DNA from 2 places in the Bradyrhizobium sp. SZCCHNRI2009 genome. Region 2 is predicted to be linked to the other one. Evidence: riboswitches for the same ligand, from Rfam matches in the RefSeq annotation. Region 2 holds a riboswitch; the other holds the start of a gene.

Region 1 (10,796 bases), on a different contig from region 2:
GCGTGCTGGCGACCGAGGCGGCGCTGCTGGGCGCCGTCGTCGACGCCATCGACATCTCGCCGGCGATGCTGGCGCTGACCCGGATCTACACCCGCGACCGCCGTACCGCGGTGCGGATGCATTCGGCGGGGCTGCTGTCGTTCGCCTATGAGCCGAACTCGTATGACCTGATCGCCAGCGAGTTCACGCTGCATCATCTGCCGGACTTCTGGAAGGCGGTGGCGCTGGCGCGGATCTTCGCGGCGCTGAAGCCGGGCGCGCAGTTCTTCCTGCGCGACATCGTCTATGTCAGCATGCCCGACGGCGCCGAGCGCTCGGTCGAGCAGTGGGCGGATTTCAACATCAAGAACCACGACCTCGCCCGCGACAGCGTCATCACCCACATGCGCGACGAGAACTCGACCTTCGCCTGGGTGATGGAGCGCATGCTGGCCGAGGTTGGCTTCGTCACGGTCTCCGCCGACTACCATGCGCCGATGCACGCGACGTATGTGCTGCAGAAGCCGGCGGGGCAGGGCTAGGCGCTGATGTTCTTGTACGACGGTGAGGTGGCCACGCTGCCACCCTCCCCTGGAGGGGGAGGGTCGATCGCGCATGCAATGCGCGATCGGGGTGGGGTGGGCCGCCGCAAAAGCTCGCGCGTGGAGAGATCACCCCACCCCGCCTCACATCGTTGCTTCGCACGATGTGGGGCGACCCTCCCCCTCCAGGGGAGGTTGAAAAGTCGTCGTGTGGCAGGAGCTCATTAGATGTCCCAGCAGCTCCTCATCGCCTTTGTCACCTTCGCCTTCGTGATGGCGTTCACGCCCGGGCCGAACAACATCATGCTGCTGTCGTCGGGCGTGACCCATGGCTTCCGCCGCACGGTGCCGCACATGATGGGCGTCAGCTTCGGCTTCGCCTTCATGGTCGGCGCGGTCGGCTTCGGCCTCGCGACGGTGTTCATCCGCTATCCCCTGCTGCAGGACGTGCTGAAATACCTCGGCGCGGCCTATCTGATCTACCTCGCGGTCGCCATCGCCTTGTCAGGATCGGCCGAGCCTGACGACGCCAAGCCGCGCGGCCCGATGTCGTTCTGGGGCGCGGCGCTGTTCCAATGGGTCAACGCCAAGGGCTGGGTGATGGTGATCAGCACCATCACCGCCTATGCCGCGATCGCCAGCTTTCCGGCCAACGTGGCGCTGCAGGTCGCGATCAGCTTCGTGATGGCGGTCGCCTCGACCATCACCTGGACCTTATTCGGCACCGCGCTGCGGCCGCTGCTCAGCTCCGAGCGCGCGGTCCGCGCCTTCAACATCCTGATGGCGGTGCTGCTCCTGGCCTCGCTCTATCCCGTGTTCATGGACGCATGAGGGAGACTGCCGCCATGCGAGATCGGGGTTTCCAAGCAGGGCCAAAATGCTCTAGACACGGGCCGGATTTCGTCCGGGCGCAGCCGCCCGTGCCTCACCCAAGCGTCTGACTTTCCAGCCAATTCCGGCCATCTCAAAGAGGAAACGACAATGCGTGTCTACTACGATCGCGACGCCGATCTGAACCTGATCAAGGGCAAGAAGGTCGTCATCGTCGGCTATGGCAGCCAGGGCCACGCCCACGCGCTCAACCTGAAGGATTCCGGCGTCAAGGACGTCGCGATCGCGCTGCGCAAGGGCTCGGCCTCCGCCAAGAAGGCCGAAGGCGCCGGCTTCAAGGTGATGGAAGTCGCCGAGGCCGCGAAGTGGGCCGACCTCGTGATGATGCTGACCCCGGACGAGCTGCAGGGCGACATCTACCGCGAGCACCTGCACGACAACATGAAGCAGGGCGCCGCGCTGGTGTTCGCGCACGGCCTCAACGTCCACTTCAACCTGCTCGATCCGCGCGCCGATCTCGACGTGCTGATGATCGCGCCGAAGGGCCCCGGCCATACCGTCCGCTCGGAGTACCAGCGCGGCGGCGGCGTGCCCTGCCTGATCGCGATCGCCAAGGACTCCTCGGGCAATGCCCATGACCTCGGCCTGTCCTACGCCTCGGCGATCGGCGGCGGCCGCGCCGGCATCATCGAGACCACGTTCAAGGAAGAGTGCGAGACCGACCTGTTCGGCGAACAGGCGGTGCTGTGCGGCGGCCTGGTCGAGCTGATCAAGGCCGGCTACGAGACGCTGACCGAGGCCGGCTACGCGCCGGAGATGGCCTATTTCGAGTGCCTGCACGAGGTCAAGCTGATCGTCGACCTGATCTATGAAGGCGGCATCGCCAACATGAACTACTCGATCTCCAACACCGCCGAATACGGCGAGTACGTCACCGGGCCGCGCATCATCACGCCGGAAACCAAGGCCGAGATGAAGCGCGTGCTCGACGACATCCAGTCAGGCCGCTTCGCGCGCGACTGGATGCTGGAGAACAAGGTCAACCAGACCTCGTTCAAGGCGACCCGCGCCAAGCTTGCCCAGCACCCGATCGAGGAAGTCGGCGCCCGCCTGCGCGACATGATGCCCTGGATCAAGAAGGGCGCGCTGGTCGACAAGTCGAAGAACTGAGGTCTTGCGGCGAAACCGAGAAATGAAAACGGCGGGCAGAGGCCCGCCGTTTTTGTTTGGGGTCGTTGAAGGTCCGCCGGCGCGTTCAGGACGCCGCGCGGCGCGACGCCACCGGCGTCAGCAGGCGGACGATCTCGCTGATGGCGACGAGGCCGACCAGCCAGGCGGCGCTGGTCAGGCCGAGGCGGGCGACGATCGGGAGCGCGAAGCTCGCGGCGCCGCCGAGTGCGGGCGTGGCGGCCAGCAGCACCAGCTCATAGGCGGCGTAGGCACTGGGGAGCGCGACGGCAAGCGCGACCGTCGCTGGTGCTGTGCGCAAGGTCGCCAGGGCCATGCGGGCCACAACGGTGGCGCTGAGCGCCGCCACGCCGATCATGGCGCCCCAGGCCAGCGTGTTGGCATCGACCGGATAGTGCAGCGCGCCGAAGCCGATGCCCTGGTTGACCAGCCAGGCGCCGAGCATCACCGGCAGCGCCGCGCGCAGCGGCAGCATGGCGGCGGCGATCACGGCGAAGGCCGCAAACGGCGTCGCGCAGGCGAACACGAAGCTCGCCAGCGCGCAGGCCCCTGTCAGCAGCGCGAAGCAGAACGCAGCGGCATGCCGTTGCGGAACGGGCGCGAGGCGAGCCTCGGTACCAGACCGGGCGAGGACGTCGAGAGTCATGGAACATCTCCTTCTGTTGCGATTGTAGTCCATTTCGGCAGCTTCTGTCAGCCGCCGGGAGGTTGGTCGGCGGCGTCACTGCACGCCGAAGCTCGCCACCCGGATGCCGCCGAACACGCCGAAGCCCGGCGCGAGGAATCCGGTCGGGTTCTGGTAGTGATGGTTGAAGAGGTTGTCGATCCGGCCGAACAGCTTGACCTGATCGGACAGCGCGTAGTCGCTGCGCAGGTTGACGACCGTATAGCCGGGCGCGACGAGGCCGGTGGTCATGCCGTCGCGGCTGACGTCGAGCCAGTCGCCGATGTGCAGCAGCGTCGCTGACAGCGTCAGCGCATCGATCGGCGCCCATGTCGCGGTGGCGCTCCATTTCTCCTTCGGCCGCCGCAACAGCTGCAGGCCGGTGGCCGCATCGACCGCGCGGGTGAACGTGTAGTCCGCACGCAGCGAGATCCGGTCGGTGAGATCAGCGGTCACGAAGCTCTCGGTGCCTTCGGTGGTGGCGAGGCCGACATTGGCGTAGGAGGTGAAGGTCGCGTTGAAATTGATCAAGTCGGTGATGCTGTTGTGGAAGTAGGTCGCGCCGAAGCGGAGACGATCGTCGAACAGCGGCTGCTCGAAGCCGGCGTCGTAGCCGGTGCTCTGCTCCGGCCGGAGGTTGGGATTGGCGAAGAAGTTGAACGCCGGAAAATCCTGGTGCAACTGGCTCAGGGTCGGTGCCTTGAAGCCGGTGCCGTAGCTCGCCTTCAGCTTGGTCTCGGTCACCGGCAGGATCACCGCCGGCGCGATCCGGTAGGTGCCATGGTCGCCGAACTGGTCGTTGACGTCGTTGCGCAGGCTCGCCACCACGAACCAGCGCTTCACGAACTCGGTCTGCAGCTCGACGAAGCCGGCCTTGTTGCCATTCTCGGCCGAGAGGTCGGCGGTCTTCAGCCGCTCGGTCTGCGGCTCCAGGCCGACGACGAGATTGTTATGCGGCGCCAGCTCGGTCACCGCGTGCCAGTCATACTTGATGCGCTCGCCGGTCGCGACCGCCGCCACCGGGTTGCCAGCCGTCAGGTCGGACGACCGGTCGTTCACATAGTTGACGCCGAAGTAGTTCCGGATGCGGCCGCCGAGCAGCGACCACACGGCTTCCTGGCGTGTCGCAAGCTGGTGGACGGTGTGGTTGCTCCTGATAGCGTCGGGAAAGCTCGGAAAGCCGCTGTCGCCGGTGAACAGCAGCGTCGCGTCGGTGTATCGAATCACCGAGTTCAGCGTCCAGGCCTCGTTGAGGTCGACGCCCAGCTTGGCCGAGGCGGTGACGTTGTCGTAGGCATTGCCGATGGCCTTCTGCCCCGCAGGCAGCAGCTGCCACGGGGTCACCGGAACGTCGCCGGCGTGCAGATGCGCGACATTGATCGCGTAGTTGATATTGTTTTGTGAGCCGCTGACGCCGGCTGACTGGTTGAAGGTCTTGAACGAGCCGCTCTCGACCGAGGCGGTCGCGCGCGCCGGGCCCTCGCCCTTGCGCGTGATCACCGAGATCACCCCGCCGATCGCATCCGAGCCGTAGAGCCCGCTCTGCGGCCCGCGCAGCACCTCGAACTGCTGGATGTCGGCGGCGAGCAGATGCGCGAAATCGAACGCGCCATTGCCGTTGGTGACATCGCCGACGTCGATGCCGTCGATGAAGAGCTTGGTGTGATTGGCGTTGGTGCCGCGCATGAAGACGTTGGTCTGGCCGCCCGGGCCGCCGGCCTGCACCACGTTCAATCCGGGGATCGTGCTCAGGATGTCCGGCACCGTGCGGGCCTGCTGCCCGGCGATGTCCTTGTCGGTCATCACGGTGATCGCATTCGCGACGTGGGCCACTGGCGTGACGACGCCGGTCGGGCTGACGGCGACAGGGGTTCCGGCTGGCGCGGCCGGCTTTGCCGCCGGCACCTGCTGATGCGCGGCGTTGCCGGTTCTGCGGGGGATGGCTGGTTTCTGAGCGATCGGCTCGCGCGGCGGGTCGACCTCAACCGGGGGCAGAAGGTCGGGGGAGGCGGATTGCTGCGCTGCTGTGGGCGAGGGGCCGAGCAGGGCGAATGACGAGAGGACGCAGAACGACGACAGAAGGGCGCGACTGCGCCTGGCATGGGGAACGGGAGACACGAGGGACCTCGGCATGACGTCAGTGGCACGTCACCGCGAACGAGGTCTCATGCAGCCCTTTGCAGGCCTGCCTGAAAACGATGCCAATAACGCCCCGACCGGCATCCTCGCGTGTGACCACGGCTGACGGCAGGTCTCCTGGCTCGCGGGTCGTCACCTCCACGTCGCCTTCCCGGGACCGAGATTTCCCAGTGGCCTTTGACGCGAGATTCGCCGCTTACAGTTGCGGGGGCAGCTGCGGCCTTCGGTCACGTCCCTTGCGAGACGCATCCGGCACCGCATTCCCTTTTGAGCCCCGGTCGAGGGGCACCGTCGCGATCACCGTAGGAGTGCGGGCGCACCAAAGTCAATCCGGCGCCCGGCGATCTCCTGGCGATAACGCTGGCCGGTCGGCTTGGTGATGCCCGGCCGCCTGCGACAACCATAGCCGTCGTCCCTGCGAACGCAGGGACCCATAGCCACCGGCGGTCGTGTGGCGAAGGACGACGACAAGACATTTTCCGCCAATTCACATCACGCGGTATGGGTCCCTGCGTTCGCAGGGACGACAGCGGAGCGCGAGTCGTTGCTGATGAGGATTGCGTCTTGTGAGCACCCGCTCACTTCTCGACCTTGTTGTGCACCATCCAGAATCGCAGCGTGCGCTGGGCGGTGTCGAGCGACAGGCGGCCGTAGTCGCGTTCCGCGAGCTTGAGCGTGTCGCTGTCGATGGCGTGCTTGATCGGCCGGTGGGTCAGGATTTTCGCCACCACCGACCAGGCCAGCCCGGCGGCACGGCAAGGGATCAGCACGATGTCGGTGCGCGGGCCTTCGAGCACCTTGGCCATCATCTCGGTCGGGACGTTGTTGAGCAGGCCGAGTGCGGCGGAAACCTCGCCGAAGCGGCGGGTCTCGGCGAAAAAGGCGATGGCGGCATCGTTGAGCTCGTTCAGCCCCTTCATGCGCTTGACGGCCTCTTCGGCAAGCGTGAAGTCGCGCCCGACCAGGCCGCCGTCGCTGCGCGCAACGTCGGCGATCGCCTTGAGGATCTTCTTGATCTCCTGTTGCAACGCCGGCGGCGCCGAGGCCATCAGCCTGGCGCGCACGGCTTCGGTCGCGCGGCGCAGGAGGTCGCGCAGGTGCTTGGTGGGCAGGTCGACGCGCAGCCCGATGATCTCGGACAATTCGTCGTCGTCCTCGGCATGCGCCATCATCCCGGAATAGCCGGACTCGGAGAAGCGCGCGGTCTGGTTGTTGGCGAGCTTGCGGATCACCCGGCGCTCGCCGCGGTCGACGATGATGTCGGTCACCGCCTCGGTCAGATGCGGACGGCTGGAGATCGCCATCAGGTGATCCTGGCCCTTGGTCGCCGCGACCTCCACCAGCGTATGCTCGGTGAGCCGGCTCGAGTGCATCAGCACGTTCTCGGCCACCGAGATCTCGTCGTCGCGGGCGAGCTGCTGGATCAATTCGACGGGCGCGTAGTCGACCGGCGCGAGATGCTTGCTGAGCTCGGCCCGCGCGCGGGTCTCGACCCGCGAGACCAGCATGCACAGCACGTTGTCGAATACCTTGATCTGGTCCTCGCTGAGGCGTTCGCCGTCATGCAGGAACAGGTTGGTGACTTGGCGCAGCGTGTTGACGCGCTTCGCCGAGGTGCCGCTGCGGACGGCCTCTTCGAGTTCGGTGATGATGGAGTCTTCTGAAGGCGGAAGCTGTTCTGGCTGTGACACGATCGCGCTCGTTTGTCCCGGATTGCCGGAGCGACAGCAACGCGATTGTGATCCGCTGCAAGGCTTTCGGCCTGAGCAGTTTTCGGCACGGGCGATAACAATGCGTTAGGGGCCGAAGGCGTAGTACTCCGGAGAAACACGGATACGGAAAATTAAGGCGATACATATAGGGGGATGACGGGCTGGAGCCCGGTCTTCCGGAGATTCGCCGGACAGGCGATGGAACGAGGTGCGAAGACCTCCCCGCAGACGCGGCGACGACAGGCCAGCGAAGCGGAAAGGTTAATGATCCCATAAGGTCACAAACCTTCCTTCATCCAATTTGCTCGCTGCCCTCGATCTCACGTCAGCTGTCATCCTCCCAAGCCTTGAAACTTAAATCCCATTCTTGCCGCGGCCATTTTGCCGACGCGCCGTGCGATGCGTGGCGTCACCCGATGTTCCGGGACAGGCTCGGCGGGCGATGACCTCGCGCGAAAAATCAGCGCCAGCATCCTGCCGCATCTCGTGCGATAATCGCCGCGCAAATCGTTGAGGTCACCATGAAATCCGTCGTCATCACCGGCGCATCCACCGGCATCGGGTTCGCCTGTTCGAAGCTCCTGCTCGCGCGCGGCTTTCGCGTGTTCGGCAGCGTTCGCAAGCAGGCCGACGCAGACCGTCTGCGCGGCGAGCTCGGCGCCAACTTCATGCCGCTGCTGTTCGACGTGACCGACGAGGCGGCGGTGAAGGCGGCCGCCGGCGAGGTGCGAGCGGCGCTCAAGGGCGAGACGCTCGCCGGTCTCGTCAACAATGCCGGCATCGCCGTCGCCGGTCCCGTGACGGAGCTGCCGATCGCGCAGTTCCGCCATCAGATGGAGGTCAACGTCATCGGCCCGGTCATCGCGACCCAGGCGTTCGCGCCGCTGCTCGGGGCCGATCCAGCCATGACGGGAGAGCGCGGCCGGATCGTGATGATCGGCTCAGTCGCGGGCCGCAACGGCAACCCGCTGATGGCGCCCTATTCGACCTCCAAGCATGCGATCGAAGGGCTGTCCGAGAGCCTGCGCCGTGAGCTGATGCTGTTCGGGATCGACGTCATCGTCATCGCGCCGGGCGCGGTGAAGACGCCGATCTGGGCCAAGGCCGACGAAGTCGACCTGTCGCCGTATCAGGCCTCGCCGTTCTTCCCGGCGCTGCAGAAGATCCGCGCCTTCATGCTGCATCTCGGCCAGTCCGGGCTGCCGGCCGAGACCATCGCCGCGCGGGTGGCCGACGCCTTGACCTTGCCGGCGCCCAAGGTGCGCTACGAGATCGCGCCCGATGCCATGAGGCAATGGATCGTGCGGGTGCTTCCGAAACGGACCGTCGATCGCATCATCGCCAAGCGGCTCGGCCTGATGCCCGCGATCAGGCCCTGATGCCGGCGATGACGACCATCGGCAAGACCCAGGCGGAGCTGACCCGCCTGGTCGAGGAGGAACTTCGCGCGCAGCCGGGCTGCGAGACGGCACGTGTGCCGGCCGTTCATGCGCTCGACGTGCGCAGCGGCCGCAACTGGGAGATCCCGCACGTCGTTCTCGGCGACAGCCTGATCAGCGACGTCGACCGCGCCGTGATGAGCGTGCAGCGCCGGCTCGGGCGCGCGTTTCACCTGATCGACGATCCGGTCACGGCGCCGGAAGCGGCAGCGACGCCGCAGGGCAACGCTGGCGACTCCTGACAATCCTTGCGGGGATGTAAGCCCTGCGGGCTCAGGTCAGCAGGCCCTGCCGCAGCGCCAGCCGCACCAGCTCGATGTCGCTGGCCACGCCGAGCTTGTCCTTGATCAGCGAGTGCAGGTTGGCGACCGTCTTCGGGCTGAGATGCAACGCTGACGCGATCTCGTCGGTGGTGCGTTCGGCGAGCAGCATCTGCATCACCTCGAACTCGCGCGCGGACAGGACGTCGGCGGCCGCGCGCTCGCCGGCGAGGCGGCTGAGCGCGAGCTCGTGATCGATGTCGGGGCTGATCGCGATGCGGCCTGCGAGCACGTCCATGACGGCGCGCACGAGCGTCTCCGGCGGGCTGCTCTTGGTGACATAGCCGCGGGCGCCGGCGCGGATCGCCTGCACCGCGAAGCCGGCATTCTCATGCATGGTGAAGACGAGGATGCGCGCGCCGCGATCCCATTGCCGGATGCGGCGGATGCCCTCGATGCCGCCGACGCCCGGCATGGTCAGGTCCATGATGACGAGATCGGGCCTGACCTCCTTGAACAGCCGGTAGGCTTCGGCGCCATCGGCGGCTTCGGCTACCACGCGCAGCCCCGGCTGCTTCTGCAGCATCGACCTGTAGCCCTCGCGGACCACGGCATGGTCGTCGACCAGCAGGATGGTGCCGGCGGGCGTCGTCATGCCGCACATGCCGTTTCCGGCTGGGTCGGCGCAGGCGAGAGGGCCGGGACCGGAATCTCGACGTGGAGGCGCGCGCCGCCGGAGGTGGCGGCGAAGCTCATCTGGCCCCCCATGGAGGCGACGCGCTCGCCCATGCCGAGCAGGCCCAGGCCCGGCTTGTCGGGAGCTTCGCCGGCAAGACCGTCGTCTTCGACCGTGAGCACGGTCGCGCTGACCGGCCCGTCCTGAAGCGTCAACTGCAACCGCACGCGCGTCGCTCCGGCGTGCTTGACGGCATTAGTGAGCGCCTCCTGCGCGATGCGGTAGATGTTGGTGGCGATGATGCCCGGCAGTCGGTCGACGTCGCCCGACAGGCTGATCTCGAAAACGGTGCGGCCGTGCTGGCGCCTGTTCCAGCCGGCGACGAGGCCCTCCAGGCTGCCGGCGAGGCCGAGCTCGTCGACATCAGGCGGGCGCAGCCGCATCAGCGCGCCGCGCAATTGCTCCATCATGTCGCTCGCGGTGCGCGCGATGCCGTCGCATTCGCCGACCAGAGCGGGGCAATCCTGCGCCGCGCTGTGACGGATCGATGCCGCGAGCGCCCGGATCGCCGCCAGCGACTGGCCGAATTCGTCATGCAGCTCGCGCGCCAGGTGGCGGCGCTCGTCGTCCTCCAAGGCGATCAGGCGCCGGGTCAATTCGCCGCGCTGGGCCAGCGCCGTCTCCAGCCCCTCGGCGAGCTGGTTGAAGGCAGCGCGGATCGCCGAGAGCTCGGCGAGGTCGAACGGCGGCAGCCGCGCCGACAGATCGTTGGCGGCGATCCGCTCCAGCCCGGCGCGGATCAGCCGGGTGGGGCGCAGCGCGCGGGCCAGCGCGGCGTAGGCCAGCGCGCACAGCAGCACCAGCGCCGTCCCGAGCACCGGCAGCAGCCGGCTGAGCTCGCGCCAGGCGTCCGCGGTCATGACGCCGGCGTCGATCCAGACGACGGCATCGCCCGTCGTTTCGTCGCGAAACCTGACCGGCCGTGCCGCTTCGCGGCCCGGATCGAACAGCCGCCGATACAGCATCGCGAAGGCGCGGGGCGGATCGTCCGCCTGCGCCTCGGCGCCGCCGCAGATGCGCTGCACGATCACGCCGTCGACGCCGCGATAGGCGATGCACAGGCCCGGTCGCATCGCCGCCGCCGCGACCGCATCGAGGTCGGGAAAGCCGGCCGGCGGACTGGCGACCCAATGCATCTTGCTTTGCTGCAATTGCAGCGTCCGGGCCGTGATCTCGGCGATCCGCTCATTGCGCACATGCACCGAGCGGTCGATGTCGAACAGCACATAGGCGCAGATCGCCGCGAAGCACAGCGCCGAGACCACCGAGATGCGCAGGGTCAGGCGGTATTTGAGGTCGTAGCGGG
Region 2 (10,796 bases):
TGATCTCGACCGAGGCGGTCATGACGCGCTCTCCGCTTGCGTCAGGCGCGTGCGGGCATGCGCAAGCTCATCGGCGACGGCATTTCGGCGTGGCACCCACAGCTGCCGACGCAGCGCGTCTTCGAATCGCGCCACGATCGCGGCGACGGCCGCGGGATTGCGTGCGGTCATGCCGTCCAGCACGGCCTCGTCACGCAGCAGCGCGCCATGCGCCAGATCGAACAGGTGCTCGGCAACGGTGTCGGAGGTAGCCGCAAAGGCGTAGAGCGCGTCGACGCCCTGCGCGATCTCGGCGACGCCGCGATAGCCATGCGCGAGCATTCCCGAGATCCAGCGCGGATTGGTGAGACGGCCGCGCACCACGCGGGCAATCTCCTCGCTGAAGCTCCGCGCCGCGGGCGCCTCCGGACGGCTGGTGTCGAGATGCAGCAGTACGGGCGACGCGCCGAGCGACGCTGCAGCGGCTGCGAAGCCTCCGGCGAAATCGGCCACCTCCTCGCCATCGAGGAGGTCGCGCTCACGATCGTCCTGCGGATGCACGAGGGCATCGGCGCTGCGGACGCGGGCGCGGAACGTGTCGGAGGCCGACACGCCGTCATGCGCTCCGCCGAAACTGTAAGCGGTGCTCTCAAGATACGCTTCGCCGAGCTGCGACCGGCTCGTCCAGTCCATCCCGAGCGCGAGGTCGGCGGCAACGGCGCCGTAGCTGCCGGGTGCGCCGCCGAACACGCGCGCCAGGCTCTCGCCGCGCCGCCGTGCCGCGGCCAGCGGATTGTCGGCATCGTCCTCGTCGAGTGACGCCACCTTCTGCACGGCGAGATCAAACAGCGCGATCTGCGCTTCGAACAGGTCGCGGAACAGCCCCGAGATCCGCAGCGTCGCATCGATGCGCGGGCGGTCGAGCATCGCCAACGGCAGCACGTCGACGCCGGTGACCCGATTGGAGTTGAGGTCCCAGCGCGGCCGCACGCCGAGATAAGCCAAGGCCTGGGCCAGATCGTCGCCGCCCGTGCGCAGCGATGCGGACGCCCAGAGATCGAGCATGAGCGCGCGCGGGTAGTCGCCATGATCCTGCAAATAGCGCCGGATCACCTCATCAGCCGCGCGTACGCCGACCAGGGCCGCGGTCCGGGTCGGGATCGCGCGCGGATCGATCGCGGTCAGATTGCGGCCCGTGGGCAGCACGTCGAGACGGCCGCGGCTCGGCGCTCCGGCGGGACCGGCAGCAACGCGCCGGCCATCGAGCGCGGCGAGCAACGCGCTGCGCTCGGCCGCAGCGCTCGCGGCGATCCGTGCGGCGATGTCGGCGCGATCGACCGTCACCGCCTGCCCCATCGCCGCCGTGATCGCATCGGCCAGCAGGGCGGTCGCCGCCGTGTCGGGCGCCTCCCCAAACACGTGCAGGCGGTCGCGCACCGCGAGCTCCTTGATGTCGCAGAGCTGCGCGTCGAGCTGCGCGATCGCCTCGCGTCCGGTCATGGCACGGTCGAGCCCGCAATCGGCGGCTAGGCCGCCCTGCCAGGCCCGCGCGACGATCTCCTCCTCGAGCAGTTTCAGGCGGCGTTTGTCGAGGCCATCCGCCTCGGCATATTCCTCGACCAGCCCCTCCAGCTCCAGCAGGGATCCGTGCAGACCGGCCTGCGACAGCGGCGGCGTCAGATGCCCGAGCGTCAGTGCCGACAACCGCCGCTTGGCCTGCATCGCTTCGCCGGGATTGTTGACGATGAAGGGGTAGATCACCGGCAGCGGGCCCAGCACGGCCTCCGGCCAGCAGGCATTTGACAGCGCCAGCGCCTTGCCCGGCAGCCATTCCAGCGTGCCATGCGCACCGAGATGGATCAGCGCATCGATCCGCTCGGCCTCTCGCAGATATGCATAGAGCGCGACATAGGCGTGCCGCGGCGGCACGCTGGTGTCGTGATAACCGGACTTGCGATCGGCGCGACTGCCACGATCCGGTTGCAACAAGATCAGGAGTTTTCCCGCACGCAGCACCGGAAAATGGAAGGCGCCATCCCGGAACGCGGGGTCCGCTTCCGCCTCTCCCCAGATATCATGTAGCGCACGCTGCAGGTCGTCCGGCAACGGCGCCAGAGCACACCGATAGGCCGCGAGCGGCACCACGAGCTCATCCGCCTCGTCCCGCAGCAGCGTTTCGATATCGTCCGTGGTCGGCGCTACACGGCCGATGTCGTACCCCGCCTCCGCCAACAGCCGCGCAATGGCGGCTGCGCTTGCGCTGGTGTCGAGACCGACGGCGTAGCCGCGGCGGCCGCCGCGCGACGGATAATCGGAGAGCACCAGCGCCACGCGCCGCTCGCCGGCCGGCAGCCCCCGCAATTGCGCCCATCGCGCCGCCAGCTGCGCGACGTAAGCAATGCGGTCCTGTTGAGGCACATAGCGCATCGCGCTGAACTGCAGACGCTCATCCGCCGGCGCCTCGCCCTTGAACGCAATCGGGCGCGCCAACAGCCGGCCGTCGAGCTCCGGCAGCACGACATTCATCGCGAGGTCCGTCGGCGACAGTCCGCGCGCCGACGAGGCCCAGGCCTCTTCCGTGCTCTGCGCCTGGATGATTTGCAGAACTGGTGCATCGGCCACGTCGAGCACCGTGGTGCCGTCGTCGCGCAGCGCCGAGAACGCGGTGGCGTTCAAAATGATCGCAGGACGCCGGCGCTGGACGAGTCGCGCCAGTGCATCCCCGATATTGGGATCCTTCAGGCTGGTCACCGCGACCGCGACTGCCGCCAGCCCTTTGGCTTCGATCGCCCGCATCAGCTCAGCCATCCCGGCCGTATCGGCAGCGAGCAGGCTCGCACGGTAGAACACGATCAGCGCGCTCGGCCGCGCATCATCAGGGCTGCAGAGATCATCGATGCCGACGGCTCCGCGATCGGGCATGAAGCCGACGATCGAACCGATCGCGATCGGTTCGGCAAACTGCGCGTCGCGCCCGAGCAGCGTCGCGAGATAGCGCAGGGCCTCGCGCGCATTGCCGACACCGCCCTCGTGCAGATAACCGTAGAGACGCGAGGTCGCGTCCTGCGGCAAGGTCGAGAGCTCAGCAAGCCTGTCGTCGGCGCGATCGTCACCCGGCAGTGCCGCGAACAGGATGTGGCGGCTGCGACAAAGCGATGCGATGCGCTCCAGCCCGTAGCGCCAATAGTCGAGCCCGCCGAGACAGCGCACGACGACGGCGCGCGCGCTCAGCACGACGCGGTCGACATAGAGATCGACCGACATCGGATGCTTCAGCCGTTTCAAGCTGGCGAGGCGCAGGCTCGGCAGCTCATCTGACGACGCGGTCCAGGCTTCGGCCAGCGCCGACAGGTCGGTGTCCGAGAACGACAGCACGACGATCTCGGCCGGCGACTGTGCAAGATCCACGGCCTGTTCGAGGTCGTCGAGATCCGCGCCCGTCGTCGCCAGCAGGTGCATCGGTAACGCCTATCCTGTGATCAGGCTCTGGATGGCAGCGGCATCGAGGCCGCGCTCGCCGATGATCACCAGCCGCCCCTGCCGCGATTCGCCCGAGCGCCACGGGCGCTCGAACTGATGCTGGATGCGGCTGCCCACGGCCTGCACCAGGAGGCGCAGCGGCTTGCCGGCGACTTCCACGAACCCTTTCACCCGTAACACATCATGCGCGTCGACGGCGGCCGCGATGCGGTCGACGAGCGCATCGGGCGAAGCCTGCGCCGGAACGTCGAGCACGAAACTCTCGAAATCGTCGTGATCGTGCTCGGCCTCGTTGTCGTGATGCGACGGCCGGGCCGCGAGATCGTCCTCCGCGGCGGCACCGAGCCCGAGCAGCACCGAAGCCGACAGCCTGCCGTGCTCCGTCGCGATCACCTTGACGGCACGCTGCACCTTCGCCGCGATCTCGGCCGCGACATCCTTGCGCTGCTCCTCGCTCATCAGGTCGCTCTTGTTCATCACGACGAGATCGGCGCACAGCAGCTGGTCCTCGTAGACCTCCTCCAGCGGATTGTCGTGATCGAGCGACGCATCGGTGGCGCGCTGCGCGGCGAGCGCTTCGGGATCATCGGCGAAGCGTCCCGCGACCACCGCCGGACCATCGACGACCGCAACGACGCCGTCGACGGTGACGCGCGTCGCGATCTCGGGCCAGTTGAAGGCCTGCACCAGCGGCTTCGGCAGCGCCAGCCCCGAGGTCTCGATCACGATATGCTCAGGCGGCTCCTTCTGATCCAGCAGGCTCCTGAGCGCGGGGACGAAATCATCGGCAACGGTGCAGCACAGGCAGCCGTTCGACAGCTCGACGATGCGATCCTCCGGACAATCCGGCACGCCGCAACCCTTCAGGATGTCGCCGTCGATGCCGACATCGCCGAACTCGTTGACGATGATGGCGAGCCGGCGACCGTTCGCGGTCTCGATCAGGTTGCGCACCAGCGTGGTCTTGCCGGCGCCGAGGAAACCGGTGACGATGGTGCAAGGCGTCTTGGCGAACGACTTCGTCATGGCGATACGATCTCTCGTTTTCAGCGTGGCGCTGACAGCGCAGGCACGCGCGCGACGGTGTTCTTGCGAATGTATTCGGGACGCTCGCGCCAGGCCGGCAGGCCGGCGTCATGGCGCTGATGCAGTTGCGCAAATGTCAGCACATCCCGCGCATGCAGATCCGGATCGAGGGCGCCGAGCACATAGGTCCATTTGCCCGGCGCCGTCACCGCAACCGTGCACGCACGATTGCAGTTCGACAGACACTCGACACCGACAACGGTGACACCGGCGCGCTGCGCGGTCGGCAACGTCTCGATCGCGGCGAGCAAACGGGCTCCGGCCCGCGGCTGATCAGGCGGCGTAGCTTCCGTCGCCTGCGAACGGCAAGTGACGCAGACGAACAGCGTCGTCTCATCAGTCTCTGATGCGGTCATCAATCAGCCGATCACGCCGGCCGCCGTCGCCGCGGCGACCCCACCCACCAGCACGATGGCAGCGCCCGCGAGCCGCAGCGCCAGCGGCGCAGCCGCCTTGGCCTTCGCCGACAGCAGCCTGGTGCCGAGGAACGCGCCGGCGGCGATGATGGTCTGGATCACGAGCAGACCGACGAGATAGGCCCCGAGCGGGGTGTTCTCGGCCCCGACGATCGATTCACCCAGCGCATATCCATGGACGAGGCCGGTCACGGCGAACAGGCCGGCGACGGGCAGCACGCCGAAACGGCCACGCATCACCACCACCAGCCCAACCACGACGGTGGTCAGGCCGACCAGCAGCTCGGCAGCCGGGATGTTGGCCTTGGCCACATGAAGGCCGACGCCCGCGATCATCGCGGTGGCGAAGGCGAGCACCGGCGCGAAGCCGCGGCCCAGAAGCGCTGCAACGATGCCCGCGCCCACGATCGCCGCCAGATGGTCGATTCCGATGACAGGATGGCCGAGGCCGGACAGCATCCCCTGCGCAAACGTCTGCGGCAGTTTGCCACCCATCATGTGATGCGCGAAGGCGGGATCGGTGGCGAGCAGCATCAGGCTCGCGGCTGCAAAGGTCGTGGTACGGGTCAACTTCATGGCCGTCTCCGTCGCTTGCCGGCTCCCCAGAGGACCGGACGATGCGCTGCATCCGACGGCACCCCGCCCATCCCGGCGGGATCAGAACCAGCATCGCGACTCCCCGCGCGACGGGTCGGCCAACAGCAATGTCGACGGCAGGTCTCCTGGCTCTCGGGTCACCGCATGAAGCCACCTTCCCGGTTTCCCAGTGGTGTCTTGGCCTCACACTCGCCGATTACAGTTGCGGGGGCAGCCACGGCTTTGGGTCAAGAACCCGCACCGTGTTCCCTAAATCTCTCCTTTCGGAGAACCGTCATCTGTTAGATACGGGTCGCACCAAAGCCCGTCAATCGGAATCGTCCCCATGGTCCCCGCCCCGCCGCATCCCGCCCTGCCGCGCCTGACGCTGGTGCTCGGCGGTGCGCGCTCGGGCAAGAGCCGCCATGCCGAGGCCCTCGTCACCGCCCTTCCCGCGCCTTGGACCTATGTTGCGACCGCGCAGGCCTTCGACGCCGAAATGACCGACCGGATCGCCCAGCACAAGGCGCGCCGCGCCGAGGGATGGCAGACGCTGGAGACGGCGCATGATCTCGCGGGCCTCGTCCGGTCAAGTGGAGAATCGGGCGTACCGATGCTGATCGATTGCCTGACGCTCTGGCTCAGCAACGTGATGCTCGCCGACATGAACGTGGCGGCAAGATCAGCCGAGCTGATCGACGCGCTCAGGAACGCGCATGGCCCGATCGTGGCCGTGTCCAACGAAGTCGGACTGGGCATCGTGCCGGACAACGCGCTCGCGCGCGCCTTTCGCGATGCCCAGGGGCGACTGAACCAGGACATCGCGGCCTTAGCGGATCGCGTGATCCTGATGGCGGCGGGACTGCCGCTGACGTTGAAGTGACGAGGAGACAATGCCGATGACCGGAAGCGCCGACGATTCACGCCACAAGGCGAAGATGGAGAACCGCAAGGCGGTGCAGGATGCCGAGGTCGCCTCCAAAACCGTGGAGAAGGGCCTGCTGATCGTTCACACCGGCAAGGGCAAGGGCAAATCGACGGCGGCGTGGGGCCTGATGCTGCGCGCACTCGGCCGCGGCTTTCGCATCGGCGTCGTACAGTTCGGCAAAGGCGCGTGGGAAACCGGCGAGCGCAAGGCGATCGAGAAGTTCGGCGATCAGGTGTCGTGGCACACGCTCGGGGAAGGCTTTACGTGGGAGACGCAGGATCGTGCGCGCGACGTCGCCGCGGCCGAGCGCGCCTGGGCGAAGGCTAAGGAGCTGATGGCGGATCCGTCGATCCGGATGCTCGTCCTCGATGAGCTCAACATCGCGCTGCGCTACGATCACCTTGATATCGCAGACGTCGTCGCCACGCTCGCAGCGCGCCGTCCCGATCTGCACGTCGTCGTCACCGGCCGCAACGCCAAGCCGGAGCTGATCGAGGCCGCCGATCTCGTCACCGAGATGAACCTCGTGAAGCATCATTTCGCGGCCGGCGTGAAGGCGCAGGAAGGCATCGAGTACTGAGCTCATGAGCGCGCGGGCCATCATGTTCCAGGGCACCGGCTCCGACGTCGGCAAATCGCTGATCGTCGCCGGGCTCGCGCGCGCGCTGACATTGCGCGGCCTCAAGGTGGCGCCGTTCAAGCCGCAGAACATGTCGAACAACGCCGCCGTCACCGCTGATGGCGGCGAGATCGGCCGTGCCCAGGCGCTGCAGGCGCGCGCGGCGCGGCGGCCGATGACCGTGCACATGAATCCGGTGCTGCTGAAACCGCAGAGCGAGATCGGGTCGCAGGTCGTGGTGCAGGGCCGCGTCATCGGCACCGCCAAGGCGTCGGCCTATCAGGCGATGAAGCCGCAACTGATGGCGGCCGTGCTCGACAGCTTCCATCAGCTCGCGGCGGATGCCGACATCGTGCTGGTCGAAGGCGCAGGTTCCGCCTCCGAGATCAACCTGCGCGGCGGCGACATCGCGAACATGGGTTTCGCGCAGGCGACGCAGATTCCGGTGGTGCTGATCGGCGACATCGATCGAGGCGGCGTGATTGCGAGCGTGGTCGGCACCAAGACGGTGATCGCGCCCGACGATGCCGCACGCGTGGCGGGTTTCCTCGTCAACAAGTTCCGCGGCGACCCCGCCTTGTTTGCATCGGGCATGAACGAGATCGCGCAGCGGACGGGGTGGACGTCGCTCGGGCTCATTCCACATTTTCCGGATGCGCGCCGCCTGCCGGCGGAGGACGCGCTTGGCCTGGCTGAACGCGGATCATCGGGAGGACAGCGACCGAAGGTCGTCATCCTCGCCTATCCGCGCATCTCCAATTTCGACGAGTTCGATCCGTTGCGGCTGGAAGATGGAATCGATCTGCAGTTCTTGCGGCCTGGCACGCCGATCCCCGGCGACGCATCGATGGTGATCCTGCCGGGCTCGAAGGCGACGATCGCCGATCTCGCCGCCTTGCGTGAAGTCGGCTGGGACATTGATCTCCGCGCGCATCTTCGCCGCGACGGCCGCGTGCTCGGCATCTGCGGCGGCTATCAGATGCTGGGGCGCGTGATCAGCGATCCGGATGGGCACGAGGGTGCAGCTGGTTCCGTCGCGGGACTTGGCCTGCTCGACGTCGAAACGACACTGACCGATGACAAGGCGTTACGCGAGGTCCAGGGCACGCTGACGCACGATAAGCTCTCGTTCCGCGGCTACGAGATGCACATCGGCCGCACGGAGGGACGGGCGACACAGCGCTCCTTCCTCACCTTCTCCGATGGCCGGCGCGATGGCGCCATCGCGCCTGATGGCCTGGTAGCCGGCTGCTACGTGCATGGCCTGTTCGCCGACGACGGCCTGCGCAGCCATTGGCTGCGCGGCCTCGGCGCGACGACCAGCGGCCTCTCCTATGAGATCGATGTGGACACGACGTTGGATGCACTCGCGGCGCATCTAGAGCGCTACGTCGACGTTGACCGTATCCTGGCATTGGCGAGCAAGCCCGCGCCGCCCGTGGCGGCTACAGGATCCTGACCAGGACGAGCCCTGCGACGACCAGGGCTTGAACCAGACAGGCCAGCCGATACAGCCGCAAGGCCTGCCGGATGTCGGACGCGTCGAGATCGGCGCGCCCGTCGCCCATCCAGGCATCGGTGACGAGATGACCGTGATAGACGCGCGGCCCCGCCAAGCGCAGTCCGAGCGCACCGGCCATCGCCGCTTCCGGCCAGCCGGCGTTGGGCGAACGGTGCTTCGACGCATCGCGTGCGACGGCTCGCACCGCGGCCGAAGCCGAGGCGCTCGGGATGCAGGCCGCGGCGGCTGCGATCCACAGCGCGGACAGGCGCGAGGCCGGCAGATTGACGAGATCGTCGAGCCGCGCCGCCGCCCAGCCGAACGCGCGGTGACGGTCCGAGAGATGACCGATCATGCTGTCGGCGGTGTTGAGAGCCTTGTAGATCAGGATGCCCGGCAGCCCGCCGACGACGAGCCAGAACACGGGCGCGACGACGCCATCGGAGAAGTTTTCTGCCAGGCTCTCGACCGCGGCCCGCGCGACGCCGGCCTCATCCAGCCGATCGGGATCGCGGCCGACTATCATCGAGACGGCTCTGCGGCCGCCCTCGAGCCCCTCCTGCCCCAGTCCCTCTGCAACCGCGGCGACATGCGTGTCGAGACTGCGCTGGGCCAGCAGGCTGCTTGCCGCCACACCAAGGATGATGGTTGCGACCGGTTCGCCGACGAGCGCCTGCATGACCCATGTTGCGGCGAGACCGGTGGCCATCATCCCCGCGACGAGCAGGCACACGAGCGCCATGCCGCGCGCGCGTCGTGCGGCAAAGCCGTCTGCTGCCCTGTTCCAGCGGCGGTCCCCCCATGCTATCAGCGCGCCCACCCACATCACGGGATGACCGATCCGCTGCACCAGGACCTGGGGATAACCGACCGCCGCCTCGACGAGGAGCGCCGTGAGCGCGAGAGAGACGAACATCGATCTCCGCTGAAGGAAAGACATGTAAAGGAAAGAGATGGACGACAGAGCGACTAGCATGCGCGCGGACGAGCCGGAAGCGATCCTTCACGGCGGCGATCTCGCTGCGATCAGCCGTCGCTATCCGGATGCGCCACAGCCGTGGATCGATCTGTCAACCGGAATCAACCCGATCCCCTATCCCGTGCCGGCGATCCCGGCTGAGAGCTGGGCGCGTCTGCCTGGCAAATACGAGAATGACGCTTTACGCGCAGCGGCCGCGGCTCGCCATGGCGTGGCAGAGCCCGACATGATCGTTGCCGCGCCCGGCACGCAGGCGCTCTTGCAGATCCTGCCCAGACTGCGCCCACCCGCGACCGTCGCCGTGCTCGCGCCGACCTATGAGGAGCATGCGCTGTGCTGGCGCCGTTGCGGTCATCGCGTCAGTCTGGTCGATGATCTCGATGCGCACGCTGGCGCCGATGTCGCCGTGGTCGTGAATCCCAACAATCCGACCGGCCGCCTGCTGCCGCGCGACGCACTGATCAGCATCGCAGCGGGGCTGCGCCGGCGCGATGGTCTGCTGATCGTCGACGAAGCATTCATCGATCTTTATCCCGCCGATGCCAGCCTGGCAGCCGACCTGCCGCCGGCGACGATCGTGCTGCGCTCGTTCGGCAAGGTCTACGGCCTTGCCGGCGTCCGCCTCGGTTTCGCGATCGGCTCCGTCGACATTGTACGGCAACTCCGTGATGCGCTCGGGCCTTGGGCCGTGTCCGGACCGGCGCTCGCGATCGGAACGACGGCGTTGGCGGATGAAAACTGGTTGCACCAGACACGCGCCCGTCTCGCGAAGGATTGTTCGCGCATTGACGATCTTCTGAGCAAGGCCGGCTGCGCGGTCCTCGGCGGCACGCCGCTGTTCAGACTGATCACATCGCCGAGCGCGCCTGACATTGCCGAGCGGCTCGCCCGCCATGGCATCCATGTCCGGCGTTTTCCGGCTCAAACAAGCTGGCTGCGCTTCGGCCTGCCGGGCCATGAGACAGGCTGGCAGCGGCTGGCGCAGGCGCTCGGCAGCGCGTCCTAGCCGAGAACGCAGGCGGCCAGCAGCAGCGTTTCCGTGACCTCGATGCTGGCGCCATGGCAATCGCCGGTGATGCCGCCGAGCCGCCATTGCCAGTAGAACGCGACCGCCGGAACGAGACCAATCACAACCAGCGTCGGCACCGCGCCGGCCAGCGCGCCGATCGCGAGTGCGCCGCCCCAGGCGACGATGACGTTCCAGCCGACGCTGTTCGAGATGCTCGCCCCCA

The links. A riboswitch is a leader RNA that binds a small molecule or an ion and turns the genes downstream of it on or off. The one in region 2 is predicted to bind cobalamin.
Region 1: another riboswitch for cobalamin. It lies ahead of QX041_RS16650 (TonB-dependent receptor plug domain-containing protein); the one in region 2 lies ahead of QX041_RS25815 (HupE/UreJ family protein).

Annotation. Positions count from the first base shown of each region.
Region 1 is NZ_JAUEUH010000004.1:326,001-336,796, forward strand. Features, by position in the region: gene QX041_RS16630 (class I SAM-dependent methyltransferase) at 1-521, shown strand, start outside; gene QX041_RS16635 (LysE family translocator) at 750-1,352, shown strand; gene ilvC (ketol-acid reductoisomerase) at 1,503-2,522, shown strand; gene QX041_RS16645 (hypothetical protein) at 2,608-3,186, opposite strand; gene QX041_RS16650 (TonB-dependent receptor plug domain-containing protein) at 3,262-5,322, opposite strand; cobalamin riboswitch at 5,433-5,651, opposite strand; gene QX041_RS16655 (DUF2336 domain-containing protein) at 5,922-7,034, opposite strand; gene QX041_RS16660 (SDR family oxidoreductase) at 7,577-8,434, shown strand; gene QX041_RS16665 (hypothetical protein) at 8,434-8,736, shown strand; gene QX041_RS16670 (response regulator transcription factor) at 8,768-9,409, opposite strand; gene QX041_RS16675 (sensor histidine kinase) at 9,406-10,796, opposite strand, start outside.
Region 2 is NZ_JAUEUH010000008.1:42,085-52,880, forward strand. Features, by position in the region: gene cobG (precorrin-3B synthase) at 1-22, opposite strand, end outside; gene cobN (cobaltochelatase subunit CobN) at 19-3,438, opposite strand; gene cobW (cobalamin biosynthesis protein CobW) at 3,448-4,485, opposite strand; gene QX041_RS25810 (DUF1636 domain-containing protein) at 4,506-4,901, opposite strand; gene QX041_RS25815 (HupE/UreJ family protein) at 4,905-5,537, opposite strand; cobalamin riboswitch at 5,656-5,849, opposite strand; gene cobU (bifunctional adenosylcobinamide kinase/adenosylcobinamide-phosphate guanylyltransferase) at 5,884-6,420, shown strand; gene cobO (cob(I)yrinic acid a,c-diamide adenosyltransferase) at 6,437-7,045, shown strand; gene QX041_RS25830 (cobyric acid synthase) at 7,050-8,543, shown strand; gene cbiB (adenosylcobinamide-phosphate synthase CbiB) at 8,530-9,501, opposite strand; gene cobD (threonine-phosphate decarboxylase CobD) at 9,539-10,570, shown strand; gene QX041_RS25845 (adenosylcobinamide-GDP ribazoletransferase) at 10,567-10,796, opposite strand, start outside.